4 regions of the Cytobacillus sp. FSL K6-0129 genome follow, and region 1 is predicted to be linked to each of the others. Evidence: riboswitches for the same ligand, from Rfam matches in the RefSeq annotation. Region 1 holds a riboswitch; each other region holds the start of a gene.
What was found. A riboswitch is a leader RNA that binds a small molecule or an ion and turns the genes downstream of it on or off. The one in region 1 is predicted to bind S-adenosylmethionine.
Positions count from the first base shown of each region.

Region 2: another riboswitch for S-adenosylmethionine. It lies ahead of MHI57_RS20980 (MetQ/NlpA family ABC transporter substrate-binding protein); the one in region 1 lies ahead of MHI57_RS23030 (PLP-dependent aspartate aminotransferase family protein).
Region 3: another riboswitch for S-adenosylmethionine. It lies ahead of metE (5-methyltetrahydropteroyltriglutamate--homocysteine S-methyltransferase); the one in region 1 lies ahead of MHI57_RS23030 (PLP-dependent aspartate aminotransferase family protein).
Region 4: another riboswitch for S-adenosylmethionine. It lies ahead of MHI57_RS02885 (phosphoadenylyl-sulfate reductase); the one in region 1 lies ahead of MHI57_RS23030 (PLP-dependent aspartate aminotransferase family protein).

Region 1 covers NZ_JBBOXM010000001.1:4,556,560-4,564,095, forward strand. Annotated here, with positions in the region: gene MHI57_RS23005 (PrkA family serine protein kinase) at 1-125, shown strand, start outside; gene MHI57_RS23010 (hypothetical protein) at 190-354, shown strand; gene yhbH (sporulation protein YhbH) at 663-1,835, shown strand; gene MHI57_RS23020 (MBL fold metallo-hydrolase) at 2,102-3,052, shown strand; gene MHI57_RS23025 (NUDIX hydrolase) at 3,086-3,712, shown strand; SAM riboswitch class I at 3,779-3,879, shown strand; SAM riboswitch class I at 4,061-4,171, shown strand; gene MHI57_RS23030 (PLP-dependent aspartate aminotransferase family protein) at 4,248-6,047, shown strand; gene MHI57_RS23035 (aliphatic sulfonate ABC transporter substrate-binding protein) at 6,072-7,064, shown strand; gene MHI57_RS23040 (ABC transporter permease) at 7,086-7,536, shown strand, end outside.
Region 2 covers NZ_JBBOXM010000001.1:4,115,935-4,123,470, forward strand. Annotated here, with positions in the region: gene MHI57_RS20960 (hypothetical protein) at 1-276, shown strand, start outside; gene MHI57_RS20965 (cobalamin B12-binding domain-containing protein) at 273-923, shown strand; gene MHI57_RS20970 (STAS domain-containing protein) at 910-1,683, shown strand; gene MHI57_RS20975 (pyridoxal phosphate-dependent aminotransferase) at 1,978-3,141, opposite strand; SAM riboswitch class I at 3,382-3,492, shown strand; gene MHI57_RS20980 (MetQ/NlpA family ABC transporter substrate-binding protein) at 3,581-4,405, shown strand; gene MHI57_RS20985 (aminoglycoside phosphotransferase family protein) at 4,488-5,351, opposite strand; gene MHI57_RS20990 (hypothetical protein) at 5,440-5,625, shown strand; gene MHI57_RS20995 (MFS transporter) at 5,685-6,896, opposite strand; gene MHI57_RS21000 (MarR family winged helix-turn-helix transcriptional regulator) at 6,913-7,356, opposite strand.
Region 3 covers NZ_JBBOXM010000001.1:3,302,620-3,310,155, forward strand. Annotated here, with positions in the region: gene metE (5-methyltetrahydropteroyltriglutamate--homocysteine S-methyltransferase) at 1-2,022, opposite strand, end outside; cobalamin riboswitch at 2,171-2,350, opposite strand; SAM riboswitch class I at 2,404-2,516, opposite strand; gene MHI57_RS16595 (DNA-binding protein) at 2,591-2,878, opposite strand; partial or broken gene MHI57_RS16600 (glycosyltransferase family 2 protein) at 3,161-4,672, shown strand; gene MHI57_RS16605 (nucleotide sugar dehydrogenase) at 4,664-5,905, shown strand; gene MHI57_RS16610 (glycosyltransferase family 2 protein) at 5,971-7,458, shown strand; gene MHI57_RS16615 (hypothetical protein) at 7,448-7,536, shown strand, end outside.
Region 4 covers NZ_JBBOXM010000001.1:586,172-593,707, forward strand. Annotated here, with positions in the region: gene MHI57_RS02865 (DUF3906 family protein) at 1-154, opposite strand, end outside; gene MHI57_RS02870 (nitrite/sulfite reductase) at 138-1,769, opposite strand; gene cysC (adenylyl-sulfate kinase) at 1,773-2,378, opposite strand; gene sat (sulfate adenylyltransferase) at 2,385-3,539, opposite strand; gene MHI57_RS02885 (phosphoadenylyl-sulfate reductase) at 3,553-4,272, opposite strand; SAM riboswitch class I at 4,436-4,540, opposite strand; gene MHI57_RS02890 (hydroxymethylglutaryl-CoA lyase) at 4,982-5,920, opposite strand; gene MHI57_RS02895 (CaiB/BaiF CoA transferase family protein) at 5,933-7,144, opposite strand; gene MHI57_RS02900 (MmgE/PrpD family protein) at 7,181-7,536, opposite strand, start outside.

The DNA.
Region 1 (7,536 bases):
CACCGGATGAACAACAATTGAAGAAGATTAATGAAGTAGTCGCACGTCTTATTGATGAACATGGCTATAATTCCACATCTGCAAATGATTTACTTCGTTATGTGGGTAGTCTATTAAATAGGTAAACCGTCCAGCCTATTGTTTAAAAAAGACAGAAATAGGGTATTTAAACAATAGAGGTGACGAATAATGTCAAAAGAAGAAAAAGTACCGGAAAATAGCTCAATGGCAAGCAATGAAGAAGAAATAGAAACTCTTGGAAAAGAAATGGAACAAATGAAATCGAAAGAAGAATTGAAAGAAATGCAAAAAACACCTGATCCTAAACAGGAAGTCGGTAAGCGAAAATCATAAAAGCTACAAACAATGAAAAAAGCAATGGACCCCATTGCTTTTTTCATTATATTCATATTTTGTATTAGTTGAACGATGGATGATAGATAGTAATCGCCCAACTTTAATAATTGTCTAAATAATATGTAAATAATTCTGTTTTAAAGCATAGGATAGAGTAATCAACATTTTTTGAACCTAGCTATAAGTAAATATTTTCAGGTTAGCAATGGACACTCGTCATATTGTATGTTTTTGGGTGAGATATGTGAATGAATTCCGTAAAATCCTTAAAGTTTTTTAAAAACAAAAAAGGAGGGCAAATGAGAATGACCGAAAAAAATCAAAACCATCAGTTTGTCGTGTCACAGGAAGATTGGTCCCTCCATCGTAAAGGGCATGATGATCAACAACGCCATCAAGAAAAAGTACAGGATGCCATCAGAAACAATTTACCTGACCTGATTACAGAAGAAAACATTGTCATGTCCAATGGTCGTGATGTCGTTAAAATACCGATTCGTTCCTTAGATGAATATAAAATTCGCTACAATTATGATAAGAATAAGCATGTCGGTCAAGGTGATGGCGATAGTCAAGTTGGTGATGTAGTAGCGAGAGATGGGTCAGGTCAGAAAGGGCAAGGTAAAGGGCAAGGTGCAGGGGATCAAGCGGGTGAGGATTACTTTGAAGCAGAAGTCTCTTTAATGGAAATTGAGGAAGCGTTATTTAAACAATTGGAGCTACCGAACTTAAAGAAAAAGGAACAAGATCAAATTGTCGTCGAGAATATTGAATTTAATGATATTCGCAAAACTGGTCTTATGGGGAATATAGATAAAAAGAGAACAATGATGTCAGCTTTTAAGCGAAATGCGATGCACGGGAAATCAGCTTTTCACCCCATTTATCAAGAAGACTTAAAGTTCAAGACTTGGAATGAAGTCGTGAAGCCTGAATCGAAAGCAGTTGTGCTAGCAATGATGGATACAAGTGGTTCGATGGGTATCTGGGAGAAATATATGGCGAGAAGTTTCTTCTTTTGGATGACTCGGTTTTTACGAACGAAATATGAAACGGTAGAAATTGAATTTATTGCGCATCATACAGAAGCAAAGGTAGTATCAGAAGAAGATTTCTTTTCTAAAGGAGAAAGTGGCGGCACAATCTGTTCGTCTGCTTATCGTAAAGCATTGGAGTTAATTGATCAAAAGTATAACCCAGTCAGATATAATATATATCCATTCCATTTCTCAGATGGGGATAATTTAACTTCAGATAATGCAAGATGTGTAAAACTTGTTGAAGAGTTAATGAAAGTATCAAGTATGTTTGGCTACGGGGAAGTGAATCAATATAACCGCCATTCCACTTTAATGTCAGCATACAAAAATATAAAAAATGATTTGTTCCGTTATTATATTTTAAAGCAGAAGGCTGATGTATTCCATGCGATGAAAGGCTTTTTTAAAGAACAAGAACAGAAGGAAAAGTTGGCTTAATGAGAGCCTGTTTTGAAAGGTTCGCAACTAAGTTCTGAAGTGTAATAGCTTACTTACGAGCGTTTCGGAGGCAGGTTTTGAAAAATGATGAGAACAAAGCAATCGAGCTTTTTAGTTATATCACAGCGATTGATGCTGTGTTTTTTTTTGCTCAACTGACTTAGCACTATGTAGATTTGAGCACTTTTATCTGTAATTCTTTTAAGTAGCTCTCTTCATCTACTTATGTCATAATTTTCATAAAGAGTAATATGGAGGGGTTTCCTTTGCACAAAATTCAAGATTTAGGTAATGATATTCAATTGATTGATTTAATGGATTTACAAACACCTGAGCGTACGGGGGCGTATATATTAGGTGCTGAAGAATTAACAGTGATTGAAACAAGTGCTAGTCCTTCGATTCCCCATCTTATAGAAGGAATGCAGGAATTGAACATTAACCTTGAAGACATCAAGCATATTATTGTCACTCATGTACATTTAGACCATGCTGGGGGAACTGGTTTGTTCTTAGAACAATGTCCAGAAGCAAAAGTATATGTTCATCCAAGAGGTAAACGGCATTTAGCTGACCCTAGTAAATTAATTGCTGGTGCTAGAATGGTATATGGCGATGATTTTGATCAACTATTTAATCCGATTGTGCCAATTGATGAGAAGAGATTAGTCGCGATGGAAGAGGGACAATCATTGGATATCGGTGGGCGTTTGTTAACTTTCTATGATACCCCTGGCCATGCAAAGCACCACTTTTCAATCCATGATTCGAAAAGTAATGGCTTCTTTACTGGCGATACAATTGGCGTATTTTATCCTAACATAGCAAGAAAAGGTTATCCATTAGTTCTGCCATCGACTTCTCCTAATCAATTTAATCCAGAGGCGATGTTATCTTCTGTTGAAAAAATCGAATCACTTCAACCACAACATATCTTTTTTGGGCATTATGGTGAGGGCCCTGAACCAAAGGATGTTTTTACTCAAATTCGTTATTGGTTACCTATATTTACTTCAGTTGCAGATGACGTTTTTCTCCAAGGAAATGACATAATAAAAATGCAAGAAGCCATACAATCGGAATTGTTGGAACAAGTAAAACATTATTTATTAACAGCGCACGATGTTGAACTTAGTGCAGAGGATAAGAAGCTAATAGGCTTAGATTTAAATGTCTGCACAATGGGGATGATTGATAGATTGCAGAAAGTGAAATAAAGATTTAAGTCGTGTGGTTTGGAGGTAATTAACATGGATTTGGAAGAAATAAGATCAGAGATACAGCATCGTCAATCAGATATATTGGGTAGCTCCAGATTGGTTAAATTCGCTGTTCTTCTTCCCCTAATAGAAAAAGATGGAGAAATACATATTTTGTTTGAAGTACGGTCTTTATCTATGAGAAGACAGCCAGGGGAAATTTGCTTTCCTGGGGGGAAAATGGATCAAGACGATGTGGATTTAATAGAGACGGCAAAAAGGGAGACCAGTGAAGAGTTAGGTATCCCAATTGGAGAAGTCTCTGTTTTTTCAGAACTTGATTATGTAGTGACACCTTATGATACAGTGATTTATCCGTTTGTAGGCACAATAGAGAGCATCAGTGATCTTAAGCTAAATCCAGAGGAAGTGGATCAAATTTTCACAGTACCACTTGCTTATTTTTTGAAAGAGGGACCATCTATTCATTATATTGAGATGAAGCCAGAGCCTAATAGTAGCTTTCCCTATCATCTCATTCCTAATGGGGAAAAATATAAATGGCAAACGCGGAGGATGCAAGAAATTTTTTATACTTATAAAGGTCATGTGATATGGGGGTTAACAGCTAAGATACTGTATCATTTTTTGACGCTTATCCAGGATGAAAATAAATAAATTTTCAAAATGTTATTGACGATTCCCTATAAAAGGGTATATGATGTTAAACAAATAAATATGAACTTCTTATCCAGAGAGGCGGAGGGACTGACCCAGAGAAGCCTCGGCAACCAGCAATCTTTTGTATGGTGCTAATTTCAGAGGATATTATCCAAAGATAAGGAGAAGGTGAGCTCGTTAATTCAAAGCCCTTCTGCCTCTTCTAGGTAGAAGGGCTTTTTATGTGATAGAGCTAATATTTTATTGGAATATAAAATATATTCAGATTTCATATTGACGACAAATCATTTTTTGGATATAATTCTATTTGTAATTAAAGTATTAACGCTTTAAAAAATAAAATATTTCTTATCGAGAGTGACGGAGGGATCAGGCCCTATGAAGTCCGGCAACCTTCAAGCAATTGCTTGAAAAGGTGCTAAATCCTGCAGGCAGTAAATGTCTGGAAGATAAGATGAGGCAACCCCCTCTTCTTATGAAGAGGGGGTTATTTATTTTAATCATCCGACTAAAAAGTAGAGGAGAGTATATAATGACGAATCAATTTAACACTTATGATGATGAGACGATTTTATTACATGGAGGTCAATCACCAGACCCGACAACGGGATCTCGTGCAGTTCCTATTTATCAAACAAGTTCATATGTTTTTCATAATACAGACCATGCGCAAAGCCTATTTTCATTAGATGAGACGGGAAATATCTATTCACGAATCGGTAATCCAACGGTAGATGTATTAGAAAAACGTATTGCTTTATTAGAAGATGGGGTAGCGGCAGTAGCGACTTCATCTGGAATGGCAGCTATAGCTCTTTCAATTATGAATATTGCCCAAGCGGGTGATGAGATTGTTGCAGCGTCGAACCTTTATGGTGGAACATATAATCTTTTTGCCATAACACTTCCGAAATATGGGATTAAAGTTCATTTTGTTGATGGATCTGACCCTGAGAATTACCGTAAAGCGATTACGCCAAAAACTAAGGCTTTATATGGAGAGATTATTGGGAACCCAAGTCTTCATGTCCTAGATGTAGAGGCAGTTGCAAATATTGCTCATGATAATGATATTCCTCTTATTATTGATAATACTTTCGCTTCACCTTATCTTTGCAAACCAATCCAATGGGGAGCAGATATTGTCATTCATTCGGCAACAAAATGGATTGGTGGTCATGGAACAACAATTGGCGGACTTGTAGTTGATGGCGGACGATTTAATTGGAATCATGATAAGTTTCCTGGTTTTACTCAGCCAGATCCAAGTTATAACGGTATTGTTTATGCGAATGAGTTTGGTACACTCGCTTTCAGTACAAAACTTCGTGTTCAGTTGCTGCGCGATTTTGGGTCATCATTAAGCCCACATAGTGCATTTCTTTTACTCCAAGGATTGGAAACACTCCATTTACGTATAGAGAAACATACGGAAAATGCAGCGAAGATAGCCCATTTCTTAAACGCTCATCCAGCTGTTGATTGGGTCGCATATCCAGGTTTAGCAGAGCATCCAGCGCATGAACTCGCGAAGAAATATTTAAACACTGGCTTCGGTTCCATTGTGAACTTCGGTATTAAAGGTGGCCGAGATGCAGGTAAAAAAGTGATAGATACAATTGCATTGTGGTCTCATGTAGCCAATGTAGGTGATGCGAAGTCACTCATTATTCATCCGGCTTCAACCACACATCAACAGTTAAGTGCAGAAGATTTAATTAAAAGCGGTGTAAGTGAGGAACTCATACGTTTATCAGTTGGGATTGAATCGGTTAGAGATTTAACCAATGACTTAGATCAAGCCTTCTATGAAGCGACTGGTATTTCTTCGAAGGGAGAACAAAAAGGAGAAACAGCAGTAAATGATGAAGGTGTTATTCGATGGGCATTACAATCATCCTCATTAAAAGAAGATGTGGATGGCAAAGAACTGCAAAGAGCAAAAAGGATAGCTGTTGTTGGATTAAGTGGAAATCCTGCTAGACCAAGTTACCGTTTAGCAAGAAAAATGCAAAGATTAGGTTATCAAATCGTGCCAGTTAATCCAAGAGAAACAGAAGTATTAGGTGAACAGGCATATCCAAATTTAAAATCCATTCCTTTTACCATTGATATTGTGCAAGTATTTAGAAGCCCTGAAGCTGCGATAGAAGTGGCGAAAGAGGCAGTAGAAATCCAACCGAAAGTTTTCTGGCTACAAGAAGGTGTCATTTCACCAAAAGCAGTTGAAATAGCAAAAGAAGCCGGACTTGAAGTGGTACAAAATCGCTGCACATATAAAGAGGCACAGAGATTAAGAGGTTCTATTGTAACCTTTGCTTGTGAAATTTAAAACCGAGATTGAGGAGAGTCATCGATGAAAAAATGGTTCGTATTTTTAATTGTCGTTTTATCAATTGGATTCATTAGTGCTTGCGGGGATAGTGAGGCAAGCACTGATGATAGTAATGGCGAAGGAAAACCAGAAAAAATTGTTTTAGACTATGCCTATTATTCTCCAACAAGTGTAGTTTTAAAGAAATTCGGCTGGGCAGAAGAAGCGTTTGCCGAAGATGATATTGATGTTGAGTTTGTCCTCAGTCAAGGGAGTAATAAGGCACTTGAGTTTCTTAATAGTAGCAGTGTTGATTTTGGCTCAACTGCAGGTGCAGCGGCATTAATTGCAAAAGCAAATGGTGCTCCAATTGAATCAGTCTATATATACTCAAAACCAGAATGGACGGCATTAGTTGCACCGAAAGAATCAGCTATCAAATCAGTTGAAGACTTGAAGGGAAAGAAAGTAGCAGCAACGATTGGAACAGATCCATATATCTTTTTACTGCGCTCATTAAATGAAGCCGGATTAACATCAGCGGATGTTGAAATCGTTAACTTGCAACATGCTGACGGTGGAACGGCATTAACAACAGGGCAAGTAGACGCTTGGGCTGGTTTAGATCCACATATGGCTAAATTAGAACTTGAAGCAGACACAGAATTTATTTATCGAAATATCGATTTTAACACTTATGGCACATTAAATGTGAGAAGCGAATTTGCTGAGAAGTATCCTGAACAAGTGAAAAAAGTAATTGAGCTTTATGAAAAAGCTCGTACATGGGTATTAGAAAATCCTGAAGAAGCGGCAGAGATACTGGCAGAAGAAGCACAAATCACCCTAGAAGTAGCGAAAAAAGAATTAGAGAGAAATGACTTTAATGAACCAATACCTGGTGAAGTGCAAATAGAAGCATTAAATGCTGCTGGTGAGGTTTTAAAAGAAGAAGGCATTATTAAGAGTGATGACGTAGGTAAAGTGGTTGATGAATTAATAAACCCAGATTTCTCAACAGAGGTCATTCAATAGGGTTGGTAAAGGAGAATGAATATGAAGGAAGTCATAGCGATCCCCAAAGTAAATGAGGGTAAGGAGAAGCATAGAAAAATTAACCCTAGTATTCAAAGGGTATTACTTGGAAGTATCGTGCCAATCTTACTTATTCTTGCATGGGAGTACTTGAGTCGGATCGGTGTGTTCCCTCCTCATTTACTCCCGGCTCCATCAATCATTTTGCAATCACTTATGACAATGACGACAGATGGAAGTTTATGGACACATACGAGCATTACATTATATCGCCTTGTGCTTGGTTTCTTATTTGGCACTGCTGCAGCTTTAATTATCGGCGCCGCTGTTGGCTACTTTTCAACAGTTGAAAGTTTATTAGATCCGCTGATCCAAGCTTTTCGTTCCATACCTTCATTGGCATGGGTGCCATTATTTATTCTTTGGATGGGAATTGGGGAACCTTCCAAGGTGGTTTTAATCGCTGTCGGTG
Region 2 (7,536 bases), 440 kb from region 1:
CAAACATTTATTGATAATATGCATCACTTAGATTATTTAAAGACGGCAATGGAATTAAATACGTCAAAGATTTTCACTGACTATGCCCTTTGGTTAAGAGGTATCTTAATTAAATATGGTATGACGACGCAAACCTTGATTGATAATTTTCTTTTTTTAGAAGAGGAATTAGAGAAATGTACGGTGGTAGAAAGTGAAATTAGTTCTGCATATATTGGTTTGTTAGGAGAGGCTGTGTCTATTTTAAGAGATGTTCAAGGAGGCGAGGCACAGTGACGAGAGGAGAAGATCTAGCAGAAATCCTTTTATCTGGAGCTGTTGCTGATGCTTGGGAATATATTGAGCGATTCGATTATTTGACTAATGTAGAAATTTATCAAGATATTATTACACCAGCTATGGTTAATATTGGTCTTAAATGGGAAAATTTTGAGATAACAGTTGCAGATGAACATTTGGCATCTGGAGTTTGCGATTTCATTCTTTCAAGATTAGCTGCAAAGCACAAGTTTAAACCTGTTAAGGATGCACCGACCGCCATGTTTCTTTGTTTATCAGGAGAGCAGCATTATTTGGGATTAAAGATGGTAGCCAGTATATTTGCAGAGAATGGATGGAGAACCAAGTTTTTAGGAGCAAATTTACCTGTACAATATGCATTGCAGGCTGCGAAGGATTGGAAACCAGATGTAATTGGCTTATCAGTTTCGATTGCTACCCATTTACCGGCACTTACGGAATATATGGAAGCTTTTTCTTATTTACCAAAGAAACCTAGGATTTTATTAGGTGGAAGATTGACAAATTTATATGATTTAGCTTCTTTTACCGCTATTAAGCCGGAAATTATTTCAAACTTATATGCTGTAGATAAATGGATCACTGCTTTTAATACGGAGGGGAGGAAAAATGCGATTAATTGATCTACATTTGCCGATACCGTATATACTAGCTAATAAGAATGGTGAAATCATTAGCTATACATCTAAAGCGGATGAAGTCTTTGATTTATCAGAAGGTATGATTAAAAGTATAGTTGATGAAGGGAGTATCTCTAAGTTTGAAAGGGTAGCTGCCATACCAGAAAAGAGTATGAGATTTGAAGCTAATTTAAAAACAAGAAGTATACCGATAGCACTATTTGATATTCATATCAGTTGGGATTTTCAAGGTAATGCGTCCATGCAATTTTTATTCAAAGATGATGATAATGAACCATTAATGGAGAAATTACAGGCCCTACAAAACAGATTAGCAAAGACAGATTTTGAGCTTTATGAGCAGAAGGAAACATTAGAAAAAACATTGCAAAGGTTGGATGAATTATCAGGTCCTTTTATCTCTTTAACAAAAGAGATCTGTTATATTCCTTTGTTTGGCGATATGACGGGCGATAAATTTACAACGATTATGGAGCAAACGCTTGCCCGTCTGTCAGATCATGATTACAGGTGGATACTGATTGATTTAACAGCGGTTGCTAAAGTATATAAAGAGGGAACGAGCGGCTTAGAGCTTTTAATCAAGAGCATTCTTCTAATGACAGGAGGAGAAGTGAGACTCATTGGTATAAATCCGAGTCTAGCAAAAGCACTTCAGCCTTATCAATTAAGAAATGTTGTTCATACGGAACAATCGTTACAAAGTTTTCTTCAATCAGTGATAAATGATCATGCTATATGAACATTTATTAAACTGAGAGCCTACTTGGATAATGTATATGTTTGTACATGTGTTTATAGGTTGGCTTTGTTAAAAGAAAAAGGTTGTCGGATAACGATACGTTCCGAAAAAACTAAGTAAAGACATATGTAACAATGAAGATGATACCTTGTAACGGGAATGCGAATTTAAAAGGAAGAGAATATGAAGCTTTAGTTCGTTCATAAAAGCCTCCAAGTTACACAACCTAGCCCATAGGAACATAAGTTATACATGTTTCTATGGGCTAGGTTTGTGGCTGCCATACCTCTTATATTAAAATAATTTGAGTTGGCCAATTCTTTCTACTGCCTCAATTAATCGTTCTTCATCGACAAGTAATCCCACCCGAACATAACCTTCTCCAAAGGTCCCAAAGCCTTTTCCTGCGGCAACAGCTACATCAGCTTTTTCCAGTAAGTAGTCAGCAAATTCTTCACTATTGTATCCTTCAGGCACTGGCATCCAAGCAAAAAACGATCCTGAAGGAGACTTGCCGTGCCAGCCAACCTTTTCACAAGCGTTCATGAATGCATTTCTACGTCTCTCATATCGAGCAACAAGTTCGTCTACACTTGTTTGATCCCCATTTAATGCATCGGCTGCAGCTTTTTGAATCGCAGGGAATAAGCTTACATACATATGGTCTTGAAGAAGGTTGATGGCTTCAATGATTTGTTCATTTCCAACTGCAAATCCAATTCTCCACCCAGCCATATTATATGTTTTTGATAATGTATACATTTCAATACCAACGTCTTTCGCTCCGGCTGTGGCTAAGAAACTTTCAGGTTTCTTTCCATCAAAGCCGATAGCACCATAAGCAAAATCATGCAAGATGGTAATGTTGTTTTCCTTAGCAAAAGCAACAGTTTCTTCAAAAAATGTGGAATCAGCTGTCGCGCCTGTTGGATTATTAGGATAATTCAAAAATAGTAGGCGGGCATCCTTTTTTTGTTTTTCTGTAAATTGCGAGTAATCAGGTAGAAACTGATTTGCTTCTTTTAAAGGAAAGGTTTCGTATTTTACATTTGCCAAAACCGCACCAGATTCATAATCAGGGTAACCTGGATCTGGTAAGAGCATTAAATCTCCCTCATTGAGTAGGCATAATGGAATTTCTACTAAACCTGCTTTTGCGCCAAAAAGGATAGCTACTTCTTTTTCAGGCTCAATTTCTACCCCATATTCACGCGCATAAAAGGAAGCGGCGGCCTTCTTTAATTCATTAATTCCTCTAAAAGGAGAATATTTATGTGTCATTGGGTCTTCTGCAGCTTGCTGAAGTGATTGTACAATATGTGCAGGTGTTGGCTGGTCGGGATTGCCTTGTCCTAGGTTAATAACATCTCTGCCTTCAAGTTTTGCAGCAGCAACTTTTTGAACAAGGGAAGCAAAAAATTGTTGAGGTAATTGCTTCAAACGATGCGATAATTCCATTTTAATCCACCTTCATTCATTTAATCTATATACGAACGCATTTTATAACCAAAAAGACAAATTGTCCAGTTAATTTTATATAAAAGGAAATATTCGATTTCCTTTTTTGTTTTAAAAGAATAAAGGAAAGGTAGTTGGATCACTAAACCCATTTTCTTGGGAGATTGGATGTAGCATTATTTCGAACATTGACAAAAATAAAAGAGAGTAGTAATATCATATCATAAAAATTAAATGAAAAGCTTATCCAGAGAGACTGAGGGACTAGGCCCTATGACGTCCGGCAACCCCCAATATTGGGAAGGTGCCAATTCCTGCAGAATGATATCCATTCATTCTGAAAGATAAGGCGGAATAAAACCAATGCCTCTTTCAGATGATGAATAGTGGCTTTTTTTATTGGTTAAAATTCTGGTTACAGCTATGGGGAGGAAACATAATGAGAAAGTGGCTAATTGTTTTATTCATTGCAACTGTTTGTTTACTAACAGCATGTGGCGGAGGTTCAGACACGAGTGGAGAAAAGGTGGATGAAACGAAAGAACTAAAAATTGGTGCTACTGCCGGTCCTTATAGTGATATGTTGAAAAAAGCTATTGTACCTGGTCTAGAGGAAAAAGGATATAAAGTAACTGTCGTAGAGTTTAGCGATTATATCCAACCTAACAAAGCTTTAAATGAAGATGATATACAAGCTAACCTTTTCCAACATACAATTTACTTGGAGAATTTTGAGAAAGAAAATAACATGGACTTAGCACCATTAATTATTGTACCAACAGCCCCAATGGGGATTTACTCGAATGTGTTTAATTCAATTGATGAGATTAAAGACGGTGCAACCATTGCTATTCCAAATGACCCAACGAATGCAGCACGCGCTTTAAATACGTTAAATGACGAAGGTCTAATTACGATTGATGAAAACGCCGATCCACTAACAGTATCTGAAAAAGATGTGAAGGAGAATAAAAAGAATTTAGTTTTTCAACCGATTGAAGCAGGACAATTACCAAGATCTCTTGAGGGTGTGGATCTTGCTGCAGTTCCTGGTAACTTTGCGTTGGCAGCCGATATGGACTTATTAAGTGCATTAGCACTAGAAAATATGCTTGATGATTATCGCAACGTGGTTGCAGTTAAAGCAGACTTTGAAGATAAACAATATGCGAAAGACTTAAAAGAAGTGGTCGAGTCTGCAGAATTTGAAAAAATTATCGACGAAGAGTTTCAAGGATTTGGAAAGCCAGCGTGGATGAAATAACGAAGTAATAATAAGCAAGAAACCGGACAAAATTATATGGATTTGTCCGGTTTCTAATAATAGTTGTAGAATACTGTTAAACTTATCTGTGCATAATTTGTATTTTGGTCATTCCTGTACTTATGGATTGTCGAACAACTTTTTCATCCTGGTCATTGACGTTTTTCAACCATTTGTGAAATATTGGTTGTAAGCCGTAAAAGGAAGTGACTCTTCTATACATTTCATCTTTATTGAATTTTGTTTGATAAGATGCGAGAGCTTCTTTGGTGAATTGATCTCCGAAATCCCAATATAGCCCTGCAAAGTCAAACGCCGGGTCCCCTATTTGCGTATCTGTAAAGTCTATAATTCCTGATATTTCCTTTTTGCTTGGATGATAAAGGATATTGGCACTTGTTAGATCACCATGAATCACCACTTTTGCTTCTTTAAATTTTGACACCGCTAAAAACATTTTATCAATTTCTTCTTTTTCTGCGTCTTTTAAGAACGGAAATATTTTTTTAATCAGGGCTTGATGTAATTGCGCCCAATAATTTTCACTATGTAGTTCTTCTATATTACATTTCTTTGCTTCATCTATATCCAGACGATGTAATTCTGTAAGAAATGTTCCTAACCGCTTGGCTTCATATAAAGGAGGAGTAATCAATGAATGAGATAATGCTTGTCCTTTAATGAAGTGGTAAAAAACACCAATCATTTGTCCGTCTTTATTATAAAATGGAAGATAATTTGGTATTTCAATAATGGAAGAAAGATATGAGAGCTGGTGAAGTAGCTTTATTTCCTTTTTTATTTTCACTAATACTTGTTTTGTTTTTGGTATTCGGATGACATATGTTTGATTAACAATATAAATATGATGATCCCAACCAGAATGATTGCTTTCAATCTGTATTTCCTGAAGATGCGGGAGATGGTTTTTAATTAATTCCTTCATGGAACAGTCTCCTTTTTTATTATTTTGTATAAATCGTTTTTTGAGGGGGAAAATAGGCGAGACATCTTATAAAAGGGGAGTGAAAGCAATGGAAAAAAAGTATGATAATCAAGTGGATGAGAAAATTATTGCTGCTCAAAATGAAGCTCAACAATACAATCAAATGGATACAGAATTAGAACAGTCAGAAGAAGTACAAGCAGCAATGGAGAAAAGTTATGAGTATGAAGTGACGAATCAACAACCGACATATGAACCGAATAAACCATTTTAATTAGAAAGAAGAGACTTCCATTACGTGGAGTCTCTTCTTTCATTATAGCATACCTTATTTTACATTGATGCTGTTTGATGTGTCTGTTTACTCCCATTATGTTCGGTTCGTCCATAAACTAAAAAGTAAAGAATAATTGAAGCAATCGACACTATCCCCATGTAAATGTATAACATACTGTAGCCAGTTATAGGAATCAGTAAACCTAATAAATAGGGTCCAAAACCTAAACCACCATCGAGAAAGATAAAGAAGGTGGAAGTAGCTAGCCCCATGCGATGGGATGGCGTTAATTTGACCGCAATCGCTTGTGTACAAGACTGCATATTACCAAAGCCTAAGCCAATCAAAGCCCCCGCCACTAATAACATAACACCATTTGATGAATTACTAAGTAAGAATAGACCTACTCCAAATAAAATGAACGCTGGATACATCACGTAATTTGCCCCTTTGCTGTCCATTAATTTACCAGTGAAAGGACGGGATAGTAAGACAGCGATGGCATAGACAAAGAAGAAAAAGCTAGCAGCATTTACTAAGTCCTTTTCAATTGCATAAAAGTTAATAAAAGACAAGACGCTTGAATAACAAAATGCGACTGTTAATGTGACGAGTGCAATTGGAAGTGCCTTTGGTTCAATAAAGCTAGATAATTGAAAACCAGATGATTGAAATTGAGCTTTTTGATCTTCAGTTAACTCTTTCACATTCACAGTTAACCCGATAAGTAGGCCAATAATACCAAGAATCAAACAAAAAATGAAAATCGTATGAAAAGTTGTGTATTGACTCATTAACATACCGATAAAAGGTCCTATTGCTGTCGCTAAAGTATTACTCATACTAAAATAGCCGATTCCTTCACCTTTCCTTGTTTGCGGTATAACTGAAGCGACAATTGTACCACTTGCTGTACTTGCCATCCCTAATGTTAAACCGTGGATAAAGCGGGTAATAAGTAAGAAATTGACATCAATTTCAATAAAATAAAGACTTGTTGATAAACTAAATAATAGTAAGCCAATGATTAAAGTCTTCTTCCGTCCAATACGATCAATATATTTACCGATAAACAATCTTCCTACCAATGTTCCTATAATAAATATGCCAGTAACTAAGCCAGCTTGGCTGGCGGTCGCATGATGTGCTTCAACGGCATACACCGCAATCGTAACCATTAATAAATAAAACACTAATGTTAGAAAAAAGTTTACGGAAGAAACGGTGATAAAGTCCTTGGTCCATAATTTTTCTTTTGTTGAACTCATATTCTTTTCTTCCTCCTTACAAATTGCTTTTAATACTATCAAAAATACGAATACATTCTTCTTGTTCCTCAGGTGTGATTCCCTCTAATATTTCCATTTCGAACTGATCAATCGGAATGCGGATTTTTTTGTATATGCGTTCACCTTCGTTCGTTATTTTCATTTTCTTTTCACGTTTATCCATGCTTGGGATTTTTTCTACATATCCATATTCCTCAAGCTGATTTATGGTCCTCGTAACTGTTGGCTTTTCGACACCTTGATATGCAGCAATCTCTACTAAAGTTGTTGGACCAAAATGGTAGAGATAATAAAGAATTGTCCACTGTGCCCGTTGTAATTGATGTTTCGTTAATAAGCTGTTTAGTCTATTCTCAAAAGGGCGATAAAGCATCATAAAGTGATGAAAGAACCTTTGGCTAGCAATAATAATATTCACCTCATTTAAAATAGTTATCAATGGTAACTAATATACTATAACAAAAAGCCGTCTTGTCTGTCTATGGGCGATAGATTTTTTTCTGTAAAATGGTAAATGTTATGTTAAAATTGTATTTCTTTTAAGAGATGTTTGTAGGCGACATTTAAATTGTTATAATAACAAGTGTTAGTTAAAAGTGAAAAGTAGTACAATTAAGAA
Region 3 (7,536 bases), 1.3 Mb from region 1:
TCTTGATGTTTCAATGGAGATGACATCAGCGTCGAGTGCTTTAATGCTTGAGATAATGTCTTCGAAATCGGAGTAGCACATATGCGTATGAATTTGTGTTTCATTTCTGACAGAAGTGGTGGCTAGTCTAAAAGCATAAACAGCAGCGTTCAGATAATCTTCCCACTTCTCTTGTTTGAGTGGTAATCCTTCACGAATGGCTGGTTCGTCTACTTGAATCATCCGGATACCATTTGCTTCTAGTGCTTCTACTTCTTCTCGAAGGGCAAGGGCAATTTGGTTTGCGACTTCGTAACGAGGGATATCGTCGCGGACAAATGACCAGTTTAAAATCGTAATCGGACCAGTGAGCATACCTTTTACCGGGTGATCTGTTAAGGACTGGGCATAGACTGTTTCTGCAACTGTCATTGGCTGTTCAAATGAGACATCTCCATAAATGAGTGGTGGTTTGACACAACGAGAGCCATAAGACTGCACCCAACCGAATTTTGTGAATTGGAATCCGGCTAATTTTTCACCGAAGTATTCGACCATATCTGTGCGCTCGAATTCGCCATGAACAAACACATCAAGGCCTAGCTCTTCTTGAATATCAATCCACTTTTTAATTTCCGTTTTGATATATGTTTGATAGTCAGTAGCAGTTAACTCTCCTTTACGCCATTTTAAACGATTTCTTCTCACTTCCTGTGTTTGTGGGAAGCTTCCAATCGTTGTTGTAGGTAGGAGTGGTAGTTGGAAGGCTGTTTTTTGTGTTGCTTGACGAACAGAATAAGGTGCTTCGCGCTCTGCTAGTGATGATGGTAAGTTTTGAATGGCTGTTTGTACTTGTTGATTGTTTCTAATAGAAGATTGATTTAGTGCCTCGATAGCAGTTCGTCTCTCGTTTATCTCATCTTGGATTTGCTCTTTTCCTTCTCTTATTCCTTTCGTTAGCACTACGATTTCTTGTAATTTTTCATCAGCAAAGGCGAGTGCGGTCTTTAATGTATGATCTAGTGTTTCTTCAATTTTGACTGTAACGGGTACATGCAATAAGCTGGATGAAGGCTGGATGATTAAGCGATCTTTCGGAACAATTGCTGTAATTTCTTCTAGAAGAGAGAGCTTATTATCAAGTTTAGCGCCCCAGATATTACGGCCATCGATGACACCTGCAGCTAATACTTTATCACTTGGGAAGCCGAATTTTTGTAAGGAAGCGAGGTTTTGACCTGCATCATGGACAAAATCAAGGCCGATCGCTTGCACAGGTAATGAGGTAACAGCTTCATAATAAGTGATGCTTTCAAAATACGTTTGTAAAATGATATTTATCTGTGGTGCTGCCTGGTGTAATGTTTGGTAAACTGCTTGATAGAGTGAGATGTCTTCTTCTGTGAGGGTAGTTGCTAAAATAGGTTCATCGATTTGTACCCACAAGGCACCTTCTTGCTGTAATTCTTTTAAAATTTGTACATAAAGAGGAACGAATTGATTGACGATTGATTTGAATTCACTTTCTTTATAGCCTTTTGATAATTTCACAAACGTAATCGGGCCCAAGATAACCGGTTTCCCGTCGATTTCAAGCTTCTCTTTTCCTTCTTTATAAAAGGCAAGTGGCCGGTTTTCAGCAAGTGTTGGCGTGAGGTTGTTGAGTTCTGGCACGATGTAGTGATAGTTTGTATTAAACCATTTGGTCATTTCAGCTGCCACGGCATCTTTGTTCCCTCTGGCAATATCAAAATACGTTTCGATATCAACTTTCCCACCTCTGTATGTAAAACGCTCAGGAACAAGTCCAAACATCACAGCTGTATCAAGGACATGATCATACAGTGTGAAATCGCCAACCGGGATGAGATCAACGCCAAGTTGTTTTTGCTTCTCGAGAGAGGATAAACGAATGACTTCCATTTGTTGCAGAAAAGTCTCTTTATTCAACTTACCACTCCAAAATTGTTCTAGAGCTTTCTTCCACTCCCGCTTCTCGCCAATTCTTGGATAACCTACATTTGAACTTTTTACTTCAGTCAATTTAAACACTCCTTTAGATTGTATTTTCTCAACAAAAAATCTCTCTATTTATTATTAAATGAGAGATTCATACGCAATATTAACTAGAGTTGAGACCATTTGATTTGCTCAACACGTATTCATCACTCCTCTCTATGCATCCGTAGAGTCTAAGTGCAAACAACAGACAGGTCTCCTGACTTCGGATTATCGCTCGTTATCCCTTCCCATTTCTATTATGAAATAGTGGTCAATGATAAGTCGCTCTCCTTCACAGTGGCGGGACCGTGCCGGCATTCCACCGGGCTTCCCTTTTAAGCAATCATGCATCTGTTGCCTTTGTTATTAAGTTTTGAAAATACAAAAGACCTCTCTAATTAAAAATAGAGAGGTCTTTATCCTCTCTTATTTGCCAAAGCTATTACACTTTGCAGGAATTAGCACCTTTTTAACAAATAATTGTTAAAGGTTGCTGGGTTTCATCGGGCCAGTCCCTCCACCTCTCTGAATAAGAGAATTACATATTTATAATATTTTGAATTTTACAGATAGATTAGCATAATAAATGGAAGCTGTCAAAATAAATTCTTCATGAGTGATATATATCATCAGATTCAAGCCACTTGCGAAATTTATGTAGATGGTAATAATGCTTGCCATTAAGAATGACTTTTGGTGCGTGAGAATGCTTCTGTAATAGATCCTTCATGTCTGCTTCACTTAAATAAAAGTAAAGATGAAGGTGGCTTTGCTCCACAAGTAAATGATTCATATTACCTTCATTTTTACTACTAAATTGCTTCAACCCATTGCCTATGAAATAGCCAAGTAATGCTAAACCGACGGCAATCCAAATAAAATTCAACTCGAATTCCAATTTGTACTCCCCCTTAAATACATATATATCTACTTTAACATCTCCTAACGAATAGTAATAATATATTTTTTAGTGCCGAATCGGATCAATGCCCCCATAATTAAACCAATCTACCCTGTCTATCGCACCATCTTTCATAGATTGTATACTTGTCCGAGAACAAAATTGGCCAAGCTGTATATATTGATATTACTTAGTGTTTTTCTCGGGTTTGTGATGGAAAAGGCTATAGTTAGCACAAAGGAGACTATTAATTTTGCTGAAGGAGAGAAGTGAAGTGTTATGAATCTATCTGTTATTATTCCCATTCAGAATGAAGAATCTACGTTGTCAGCCGTTTTAGAAGAGTTAGTGAAGATTGAGCCATATGAAATCATCGCTGTTTTGAATGGTTCAACAGATGGATCGGAGAAAATAGCGGAAGCATTTGAATGTAGAAAGCTTGTTTATAAAGAACCTCTAGGGGTGGATATTGGACGAGCAATTGGTGCAAGGGAGGCAAAAGGGGATACGCTTCTTTTTATTGATGGTGATATTGTCGTTAGAGCTCAGGAGCTACAAGCACTGCTTGATGGCATTCGGGATGGGGCTGATATTGCCCTAAATGATTTAAGCTGGACAATGAAGCGCCCCATTAGACCACATCCGACAGCAGTATCAAAGTTCTCTCTTAATCATTTTTTAGGTAAAGGTGAGTTATCCGTTAATTCCTTAGTCGCTGTTCCTCATGTGATGAAAAAATCAGCGCTTGATACAATTGGTTGGGAGAATTTAGCTTGTCCGCCATTAGCTCATAGTATAGCTGTGATGAAAGAATTAAAGATGAGTGCACCAGTAGCCATTGATGTGATTGCTACAAATAAGATTCGACCGAAACATCAACAGAAGATTACGGGCTCCTCTTTTTCATTTTCAACAAGTTTAATAATTGGTGACCATTTACGTGCAGTGGCCCAACTGATTGAAGAGAGAGGATATCGCGGTGGTTTAAACGATGGCAGGCGAAATCGGCAATCTTTTAAGGAATATGTACAAGCCTTTTCGGTAAAGGAAGAGAAACGAGCGAAGTATAGTGCGATTATTCCTGTAGGGAAGGAGCCGGATACGATTGCTGAAGTGATTGCTGAGGTAAAGAAGGCAGGCATTGATGAAATCATTGTTGTGTTAAATGGAGCAGATGAACGAACAAAGGAAAAGGTAGAAAAGTCAGGTGTGAAAGTGATTGCGTTTGACCAGGCACTCGGACATAACATTCCAAGAGCGATTGGTGCGCTTCACAGTACAGGAGATATCTGTTTGTTCTTAGATAGTGATTTTGTTATCAAAGCAGAAGATTTAACCCCTTTTATACATGCTGTAGAAGAAGGGGCAGATATTGCTTTAAATGATTTAGAAATATTGCTCGACCGTGCCCATCCGTTGCATTCTGTGAGTGCTGCTAAGTACCTTCTGAATATGGCACTGAAAAGAGAGGACCTCACCGTTAATTCTCTCACTGCTATTCCACATGCAATGAGCAGGAAAGTGATTGACGAGATTGGTATCCTCACATTAATGTCTCCACCGTTATTTCAAGCAAAGGCAATTCTAAAAGGATTTAAAGTCGAATCCATTCATTATGTCGATGTCGTCAAGCCAAATAAAATTAGAAAACAGCATCACAGGCAAGCCGATGGTCGGGTCGAATCAACTGACCGGATTCTAGGTGACCACATTGAAGCATTTTCATATTTACTATCGTTCAATCAGAGATGCGGTTATACAGATGGCAATCGAAAATGGGACATGCTCCAAGGTCAAATAGATAGAGTTGCTGTTATTGGTCTCGGCTATGTTGGTCTCCCACTGGCTCTCCACTTAGCAAAAAAGGGCTGTCATGTAACGGGCATCGATCAAGATACTCATAAGATTGAGTTATTACAGCAAGGGAGCAGTTATATTCCTGATGTAAAAGATGAAGAGTTGCAAGCGGTTCTAAATTTCATTCCAAAACATACGGATGCAGCTATAGCTTTGCTTAAAGCCGCTGAGTATATCATCGTCACAGTTCCAACCCCAATTGACGAACATCATGAACCGGATTTAAGAGCGATGATTGCCGTTACTAACTATCTTTGCCAATATTTACAGACGGGACAAACGATTATTTATGAAAGCTCTACTTATCCGGGAACAGTAGAAGAGGTGATTGAGCCTATATTCACACGCCATCACTTTAAAGCTGGTGAAGACTACTACTTATGTTATTCACCCGAGAGAATTGATCCTGCAAATAAGCAATATACGTTAGCCTCTATCCCAAAAGTAATTAGTGGTCAAACAGAGAGCTCTCTTGCGAAAATTGATCAGTTTTATGCAAAGTATTTTGCTGAAGTTGTGCCAGTAAGCTCGCCGAAAGTTGCAGAGTTAGCTAAGTTATTTGAAAATACACAGCGATTAGTCAATATTTCACTAGTGAATGAGTTGGACGAGCTATGTGAACGATTAGACATTGATTTTTATGAAGCCCTGCAGGCAGCTGCGACAAAGCCATTTGGATTTACTCCTTATTGGCCTGGTCCGGGAATAGGTGGACATTGTATCCCTGTTGATCCGATATATTTACAATGGAAGCTCAATCAATACGGCTTAAGCAGTCAGCTCGTAGCAGCAGCAAGAGAAATTAATGATACGATGCCTCAAAAAATCGTCAAAAAAGTAGAAGCTGAATTAGCAGGGGAGACCGGGGCAATCCTTGTTGTTGGCCTAGCGTATAAAAGGGATGTGAACGATGTCCGTGAATCCCCAGCTTTAACAATTTTTAACGAACTCTTGCAAAAAGGTTATCAGGTAGACTATCACGATCCTTATGTACCAACAGTTGTTCTTGAAAATAAAAGCTATCAATCTGTTCCGTTAACAAACGAGACATTATCAAAGTATCAATTAACCCTGCTTCTTACGGACCATAGTAATTTGGATTATAAACTTTTATCGAAAGTAGAAAATATCATTGATACGAGGCATGTATTAAAAACAGGGAAATGAACAAGCGATACTATATTCCTTGTAAGGGGGTGATGCCACTTAAAGATGTAAGGAGACGATGCTTTTTGGATGGTTCGTGTTTATCTTTGATTGTTCCTATTAGTCGGGATGCGAGTAATCAGTATGTGAGTAAGTTAATCCAGACCTATCAATCTATCACAAATGTTGAGCTAATCTTTGTTGCCCATAAATTACTAAATGTTGATCCGTTTCGTCTCGTAGTAAATGATGCTTGGCAACATGTCTACGAAGCACATGTCATCGGGGCAAAAAAGGCAACAAGATCATGTATGTTATTTTTAGATCTCAACCAACATATTACGGTACCAACGCTCCAGCAATTTTTACAACCTCTGATGGACAATAGCGCGGACGCTGTTCTCAATAATATGGACTATGAATTTCAAAAAAAACACCGCCACATTCCTTCTACTATTTTCCCGCAAATAACCAATGCTTTTATCCATCGTTCGGATTTAAAAATAGACCAAATCGTGTTCGTCCCTTATGGACTCTCTAGAAAAGCAGTAGATACTATTGGTATTGATACGCTTAGCAATCCTGTTGAAGCACATGTGAAATTAGTTCAACAAGGCTATGTATTGTCACATCAGCTTCCTATTCGTAATATCTTTCAGCTGCAAAATCAAGTGTGGGATAGGAAAGATGACAGGAGAAGAATAGACGATTATTTACAAGCTTACACACAAAGATTCCCGCCTAATAGCCGATCAAAGTTTTCTGATGGTGAAAGAAGATTAGATGTACTAGATTCTGTTATCCAGGGCCATCAGCCAACTATTAGAAAAAATGACCATGCCAACAACCCCTTATCCCAGTTATCAGTTATCATCCCAGCTCAAAATGAACAAGCACGAATTAAGGCAGTAATTGAGGAGTGTATGCGATTAGGTCCGTTAGAAATCATCGTTGTAGTGAATGGGTCAAATGATCAGACAGCGGTTCATGCATATGATGCAGGGGCAACGGTTATTCAGTTTGCTGAAAAACTAGGTTTAGATACTGGTAGAGCGATAGGTGCCCACTTTGCCACCGGAGAGATTTTGTTATTTGTTGATGGCGATTTTGTCATCGCGATGGAAGACTTACAGCCATTTGTACAGGCTGTAGAGAGGGGCGTTGATGTTGCAGTAAATGACCTCAATGCTAGCTTAAAACAGCACTGGCCACTTCACTTAGTTACTGCCTGTAAATACGCAATAAATGTAGCATGTAATCGAGCTGATTTAGGTGTGGGTTCCACTGTTGCTGTCCCCCATGCCTTGAGTAGGAAAAGTATTGAAAAAGTCGGTGTTGGGTCACTAGCTAATCCTGTATTAGCTTACGTAAAGTTACTTGTTAATCATTGTGTAGTCGAAAATGTACACCATGTTGAAGTGGATAAAATCAATCGCTTTCGCCCGCATACTCATTATGCTAATCGAAAAGGATGTCTAGCCCCCACTACTTCAGTCATCGTCGGTGATCATTTAGAGGCGATGATATATTTAGGGAATTTACAAAAAAAAGGAGAGAAAAAGAATGGCTTGTAAAGATGAAAGTTGTTTTGATGTGTGTCTAAAATTGGTGGTAAATACGAATAACAGAAGGGCAGAAACGTCCGTTGAGTG
Region 4 (7,536 bases), 4.0 Mb from region 1:
TTAACGTGACCTCGTCTATTTCTGGCAATTTTAAATAATATTTTTCTAGTTCAATATCTAATTGGGTAAATGCTTCATCATCAGAATCAGCTACAATGACTGCTGGAATTTCCTTATTTACCAATGACAATTCAAACCTATATAGAAAGGCCATCTTTATGATTCTCCAATACAATATTTAGTTGATCTTGCAAAGATTGTGTGCCATTTCTTTGTACAAAAGTATAAAAGTTCTCACCTGCCATTTTTTCTTTATTAAAAAAATGTAGTAGATGTTCAAGTGTATCTGTGAGGAAGTTGGCTGGTACTTTTCCTTTTAACTTTTTGTTAAACTCTCCGCCAGATTCTAACGTTCCTCCAACATACACTTCATAAGCTTCTTCCATTTCCTTATTCTTGTTTCGTACCATCACACCTTGTAAACCGATATCGGCTATTTGCCGTTGACCGCAGGAATTCGGACAACCGATCATATGCATGCGTACCGGAACATCAACAGTTAAGCGACGATCGAGTTCTTCTGCAATTTGGCGCATTCTTTCCTTTGTCTCAACTAAGGCTAAGTTACAAAATTGGATACCTGTGCAAGAAACGGAATGTCCGATGAAAGAATTCGGATTCACTGTAATTCTATTAAAAATGGGCTCGGCTAGTAGCGATTCTACATGTTCTTCTGGGATATGGGGAATAATCAAGTTCTGTGAATTACATGTTCTAATTTCACCTTGACCATATTGATCAGAGATTCGAACAAGTTCAAATACTTCATCAGCTGTTAAACGGCCGACAGGTACATTAAAACCGATGAACTTAAGCCCTGATTGTTTCTGATCATGGACGCCATAGAAATACCCTGCATTCCATTTCTTCACGGGTTCAACTCCTTTAGAAGGCAATTGCCCTGTATATTCTTCAAGTTTTTCTTTAAATTTCTCTACACCCCAGTCAGCAATTAAAAACTTTAATCTAGCACGATGACGTTTATCTCGATAACCGTAATCTCTAAATATTGTCGTTACGGCAATAGCAATCTGCAACACTTGCTCTTTTTCTACAAATATATCAACGGTTTCTGCCAGAAAAGGCTTAGCAGATAGGCCTCCCCCTACTTTTAAATGAAAGCCTTGTTTTACTTCACCATCAATGTTTTTTTCAGCCGGTGTAAAAGAGACACAGTTAATTTCTGCATTAGCGGCGTTGTGTAAGTTTGTACTGATAGACATCTTATATTTTCTTGGTAAATTCGAAAATTCCTCATTAAATTGAAAATACTCATACACTTCTTTGACAATATCTCTCGTATCAAATAATTCGTCAGGGTCGATGCCTGCAATCGGATTTCCGACTATATTCCTCGTTATATCCCCACATGCACCAGCACTGGAAAGGCCAACACTTTCTAGTCTTGTAAAAATATCAGGGATTTCCTCAATTGTTAACCAGTGAAATTGAATCGCTTGTCGCGTCGTAATGTCGAAAATCCCGCGACCATAATCTTTGGCAATACCAGCAAGAATATTCGCTTGTTCCTTCGTTAAAATTCCTGAAGGTACATTTACGCGCATCATAAAATAACCTGCTTCTTTAGGCTTTTGCAAATACAAGCCTGCCCATTTGAAAAGATCCCATTGGTCTTTAGGAATAGACGAGAAGCCATTCTTTGCATAATGTGGAATGTCTTCATAAATTTTCAGTCCATCTTTTTCGAGTTTAGCTATTTCGCTTTTGTTTAGTTTTTCATTATTTGACCAATGCTTTGTATAAGCCATTGCCTACAACTCCTTAATGATTTGTTGTTGTTGCAAAAACGATAGTATTTCAGTTATTGCTTCCTCAACTGATAACCGGTCGGACCTAATAGTTAAATCCGGATGTTTAGGAGGCTCATAAGGTGAATCGATTCCGGTGAAGTTTTTTATTTCACCTCTTCGCGCTTTCTCGTATAATTTCTTCGGGTCTCTTTTCTCACATTCTGCTAACGGGCAGTCAATAAATATTTCAAAAAATTCATTGGAAGCAAACTGTTCACGTACACAATCACGGTCTGCAGAAAATGGTGAGATGAATGCCGTAACAACAATTGTTCCACTATCAACAAACAGTTTAGCTACTTCCCCAATACGGAGGATATTTTCTGTACGATCTTTTTCAGTAAAGCCTAAGTCTGCATTTAGACCATGTCTGATATTATCTCCATCAAGCACATATTCCTTTATGCCCTTCTCAAATAGTTTGGCTGATAAGGCATTCGCTAAAGTTGATTTACCAGAACCTGATAATCCTGTAAACCATAATGTGCAACTGCTATGTTGCTGTTTACTACGGCGCTCGTCTTTTGTAATCACGGCATCATGCCAAGTAAGGTTACGATTCGTCATATTCATTCACCCTCTCGTAACCGTTGCATCTGACTTTAATCCGTTAATCAATACATCAATCACTTCTTTACGACTAAATGTGGAAGGTGGCTGTTCACCCTTACTTAATAGCTCTCGTACTTTTGTACCAGATAAAATTACACGATCTTCCATTTCATGAGGACAAGTTTTATCTGAAGCCATTCCCTCGCAACGGTGACAATAGAAACTATGTTCAAAGAACAACGGTGTAATACCCAGCTCTTCTTTCGTAAAGTTGTGGAAAATTTCTTGGGCATCGTATGTACCATAATAATTGCCAACACCAGCATGGTCTCGCCCAACAATAAAATGTGTACACCCGAAGTTTTTTCTAGCGATAGCGTGAAAGATGGCTTCCCTCGGCCCAGCATATCTCATTGCTGCTGGGTATACACCGAGGTGAACACGTTCACGAGGGAAATATTCTTTTAAAAGAATGCGATAACTTTCTAAACGAATAGTTGCCGGGATATCATCTGCTTTCGTTTCACCGACTAAAGGGTTCACAAATAAGCCATCGACAGTCTCAAGGGCGGCCTTTTGAATATACTCATGGGCACGATGAATCGGGTTACGTGTTTGAAAGCCAACAATCGATTGCCAACCTTTTTCTACAAACAAAGCCCTAGTGTCTTTTGGCTCTAACCAAACATCTGTAAAGTCTTTTTTCTCAGGTTTTCTTATAAGGGTGATCTCACCAGCTACGTAATGATTGCCTCTTTCAAAAAGTCGTTTCACACCTGGATGCGCATGGTCGTTAGTTTGATAAACATGATGTGCCTCTATCTCTAAATCTGGTCTAAACCATTCCGACACTGTGATGACTCCATAAGTTGTATTCTCGAAATCCAAGCGATATTGTTCCCCTTTATCGAGTTGTTCTGCAACCGATAGATCAACAGGTAATGTAATGGGAAGTGACCAAACCGTGCCATCACTTAATCTCATTTTTTTCACGACAGATTCATAATCTTCTTTGCCTAAGAAACCGGTTAGTGGGCTAAATAGGCCAATAGCAATCAACTCTAAATCACTTAATGCAATTCGGTCGATTGCGATTGTTTTTGTCACTTTAGCTAGATCGAATTGTGGTTCATATTTTTGAATTAATGTTCCTCCATGTGGACTAGGTAAGCTCATTTGTTTACTCCTTTTAAGAATTAGTATGCAAGCCGCATTCTGTTTTCGTTAAGCCTTGCCAACGACCCGCGCGGGAATCAGCGTCTTCATTTGTTGGTTGCGTGCAAGGAAAACACCCAATACTCGGATAGTTCACATCATGTAAAGCATTATAGGGTAATTGTTTTTCTTTGATATAATCCCAGACATCTTTCGTCCGCCAATGAATAAGTGGACAAATTTTGATGTTTGTGAATTTCTCATCCTTGTTCACAAAATTAGTATACTTTCTTGTGGGTGACTGTTCGCGCCTAAGACCTGAAATCCACGCTTTTTTTCCCACCATTGCTTCTTGTAAAGGTAGTATTTTACGTATTTGACAGCATTGATTCGGATCTTTTTTCCACAATGCCGACTCGTAACGAGCGGCTTGTTCATCTAATGTTAAATGAGGTTTTTTCATTTCAACTTGAAGCGCTGGAAAACGTTTTTTTATATCTTCAATCACTTGATAAGTTTCAGGAAAGTGTAAATCCGTATCAAGAAAAACCAACTTAGCCTCTCTTTTGATTTGCGTAATTAAGTCGATAAGGACGATGGCTTCGGCACCAAAACTAGAAGCATACACAATTTCATCCTCGTTGTACGTGTGATAGGCCCACTCTAGAACAGACAAAGCGCCTTTCGAGTGATCATCGGTAGTAAAGCTTGCAGAAATATCCTGCCAGTTCTCATAAGTAATCGCCTGTTGCATTTCATCCCTCCTTTTCCGATAAAAAAAGACGGCATTTCCCCATTGAAGGAAAATGTCCGCCTTTAGTTGTCTAATCAGCGAATGACTATTATTTTTTAAGAATCACCTCTTATACAAAAAACACCTTTTCAATAAGAAAAGGTGTGAGATAACGATTCATGACACCTTATCTTTCAAAATGAATCAACATTTTGCTGGAATTAGCACCTTGCATTAAGCAGGTTGCCGGGTTTCATCGGGCCAGTCCCTCCACCTCTCTGGATAAGAAAATATTGGATAAGATAAATCCTAACATACTATCAATAAAAGTCAATACAAAAATCTAATTTTTATGATTTGTCAGAATTATTTAATTGAAACTCATGAATATACATAAACGTTAAGAAAAAGTTAATTTCTTCTGAGAGCGCTTCTCAAATATCCTCATAAAAGAAATAACGTTTTATAAAGGATGTAACTGCCGTTAATAATTAGTTAAAGATATAGTAAAAAACATGGTATGAGCTTCTCTTTTGATGGTCTCAATTGTTCTTTGAAATTAAAATCGAAAATAATCATATTAGGAGAATTATATACTGCATTTACAACTAAAAGATTTCCTCCAAAAGCTGCCCTTGAAAAATTAAAGACATAATACTTCTCACTTAGCTAAAAGTAAAATTCAATCTATCTTCATTCTCTTAAAGGAGGATTAATAAGAATAGAAGTTTTATCCCAACTTTTCTTGGGTTTTTGGAGCTAGGTGTAAGTCAGAACATTTACCAGCCTTCAAAATAAAGCTATCAGAATATTCAGGATATTTAATCTCTATTTTTTTTCCTAGCTTAATGACTTTATCCAAATCTACACCTGTTGAAATACCCATCTCTTCAAAACCATGAATAAGGTCTTCAGAGGAGATATTTCCAGTGGCGTTTGGTGCATAAGGGCAGCCACCTAGTCCAGCAATCGAGCTATCAAAATCCCGAACACCCATTTCATAGCCTGCTACGGCATTGGCAAAAGCCATACCTCTCGTATTATGCAAATGTAAGGATAAGGATAATTCTGGGAATTTACTAGTGAGATGCCCAATAATGCGCTTAACTTTTACCGGATTCGCCATCCCTGTTGTATCAGCTAACGATAACTGGTATATTCCCATATCTATATATCTTTTGCAAATCTCTTCAATTCTTACCAAAGGTACATCCCCTTCGTAAGGACATCCAAATATGACAGAAATGCTGCCTGATACACCCATAGAAGCTTCTGTTGCGCGTTTTACTAGAGGTTCAAAACCTTTCATTGCATCGAACGTTTTGCTATTAGCGTTACTGATACTGTGGGAATCTGTTGCTGAAAGCATTAGTTTTACTTTATCTACTTCTGCTTCAATCGCTCTTTCTAATCCTCGTAAATTCGGGACAAGCGCACGTAGTTTTACCCCTTGCTTGCGCTTTATTTTTTGCAGTACTTCAGCAGCGTCCGACAGCTGAGGAATTGCTTTTGGGTGAACAAAAGATGTGACCTCAATTTGCTTGAAACCGCAGCTAATCATTGAATTAATCAATTCGACCTTTTCTTCTGTAGGAATGATTTCTGCCAGACTTTGAAAGCCATCGCGGGGGCAAACTTCAGAAATAATGACCTCTTCTTTCAAATTCATGTTTTTCCCTCCTTAGATTACGTTATTTTCTTTTAAAATCTCAATTTCTTCATGATTATAATTAAGAATGCCAGAAAGGATTTCCTCATTGTTCTCTCCCAAATCTGGGCCTACATTTCGAACAGCCCCAGGTGTCTCAGAGAATTTAGGGATGATACCAGGCATTTTTATTTTTCCTAGACGAGGGTGGTCAACCTCTATGATATTTTGTCGTTCTTTATAGTGAGTGTCTTCGAAGATATCTTTAATACTATATATTGGACTAATTGGGACCCCATAGTCATCTAGCAGATTCTGCAATTCTTCTCTATTAAATTGTTTCACCCAATCGGCAACAATTCCGTTTGTTTCCTCAAATCGGCTAAGGCGGGCGGCATTATTATGATATCGCTCATCTTCAAGCATATCTTCCCTGCCCATTGCAGCTGCTAAACGTTCAAATGTACGATCAGAGCTAGTGACAAGAGACATCCAGTGACCATCTTTTGTTTGAAATGTTCCTGCCGGACTGGAGTGTCCGCTCAAACCTGGCGTACGCTCTTTCACGATTTGCTTTTGATCATATTCCGCAATAAGAAATTCCATCATTCTAAACATAGATTCATATAATCCGATATCAATATATTGTCCTTCCCCTTGTTCTGCTGTATCACGATGATATAGACCTGTAACCGTTGCAAAAGCAACGTAAATACCCGTCACATAATCTGTTAATGAAAAAGACGGACTAATGGGAGGTCGATCCGTGTATCCATGTAAATAAGTAAATCCACTATAGGCAGTCGCTGGTGTACCAAATCCTGCTTTGCTGGCATTTGGACCTGTCTGACCATACCCTGTAACCCTTGTCATGATTAAGTTCGGATTCTCTTTCTTTAAATTTTCGTATCCAACCCCCCATTTTTCCAACGTTCCTGGTCTGAAGTTTTCTATTACTACATCTGACACTCTAACAAGCTTTCTTAAAATTTCTTTCCCTTCTTCTTTATGCAAATCTAAAGTAAGTGATTTTTTATTTCTTGCTAAAGCTGGCCACCTTAATGGTTCATCCTCACGAAAAGGACCCATGCCTCTTAATGTATCCCCTTTACCGGGAATCTCTACTTTAATAACCTCAGCTCCAAAATCCCCTAGTAATGTAGCGCCAAAAGGTGCCGCAATCATTGTAGACAAATCTAACACTCTCTTACCAGTTAGAGGGCCATATTTCTGTTTATTATTCATTACTTTTAACCTCTCTTCTGTTTAAAAAATATACTCTTATTTCAACTCCAACAAAACAAATAGTTTCTCAATATTTGTTTCCGTTTCTAAATGAGTAATAAAATCAATTATTTTATCCTGTTGATTGCTGCTGTAGACGGCAGATGTCAAGGTCTTAAATTTTTCTATCAATTCGCTTTCAGATAGTTTTTTACCCGGCCCGCCCTTTGCAATGTCTACACGTTCGCTATATATATTTCCATATGAATCTATAATTTCCACTCGAGCGGGCATTTGAAGAGGATAGTCCTTTTCGAGCTCAGCAGAATATTGAACAAACACCTTTTTAGCGAACTCTTTTATCTCTTTATCCTTGTGTAGCTGATCTATGAAAACAGATTGATTCGCTTTTT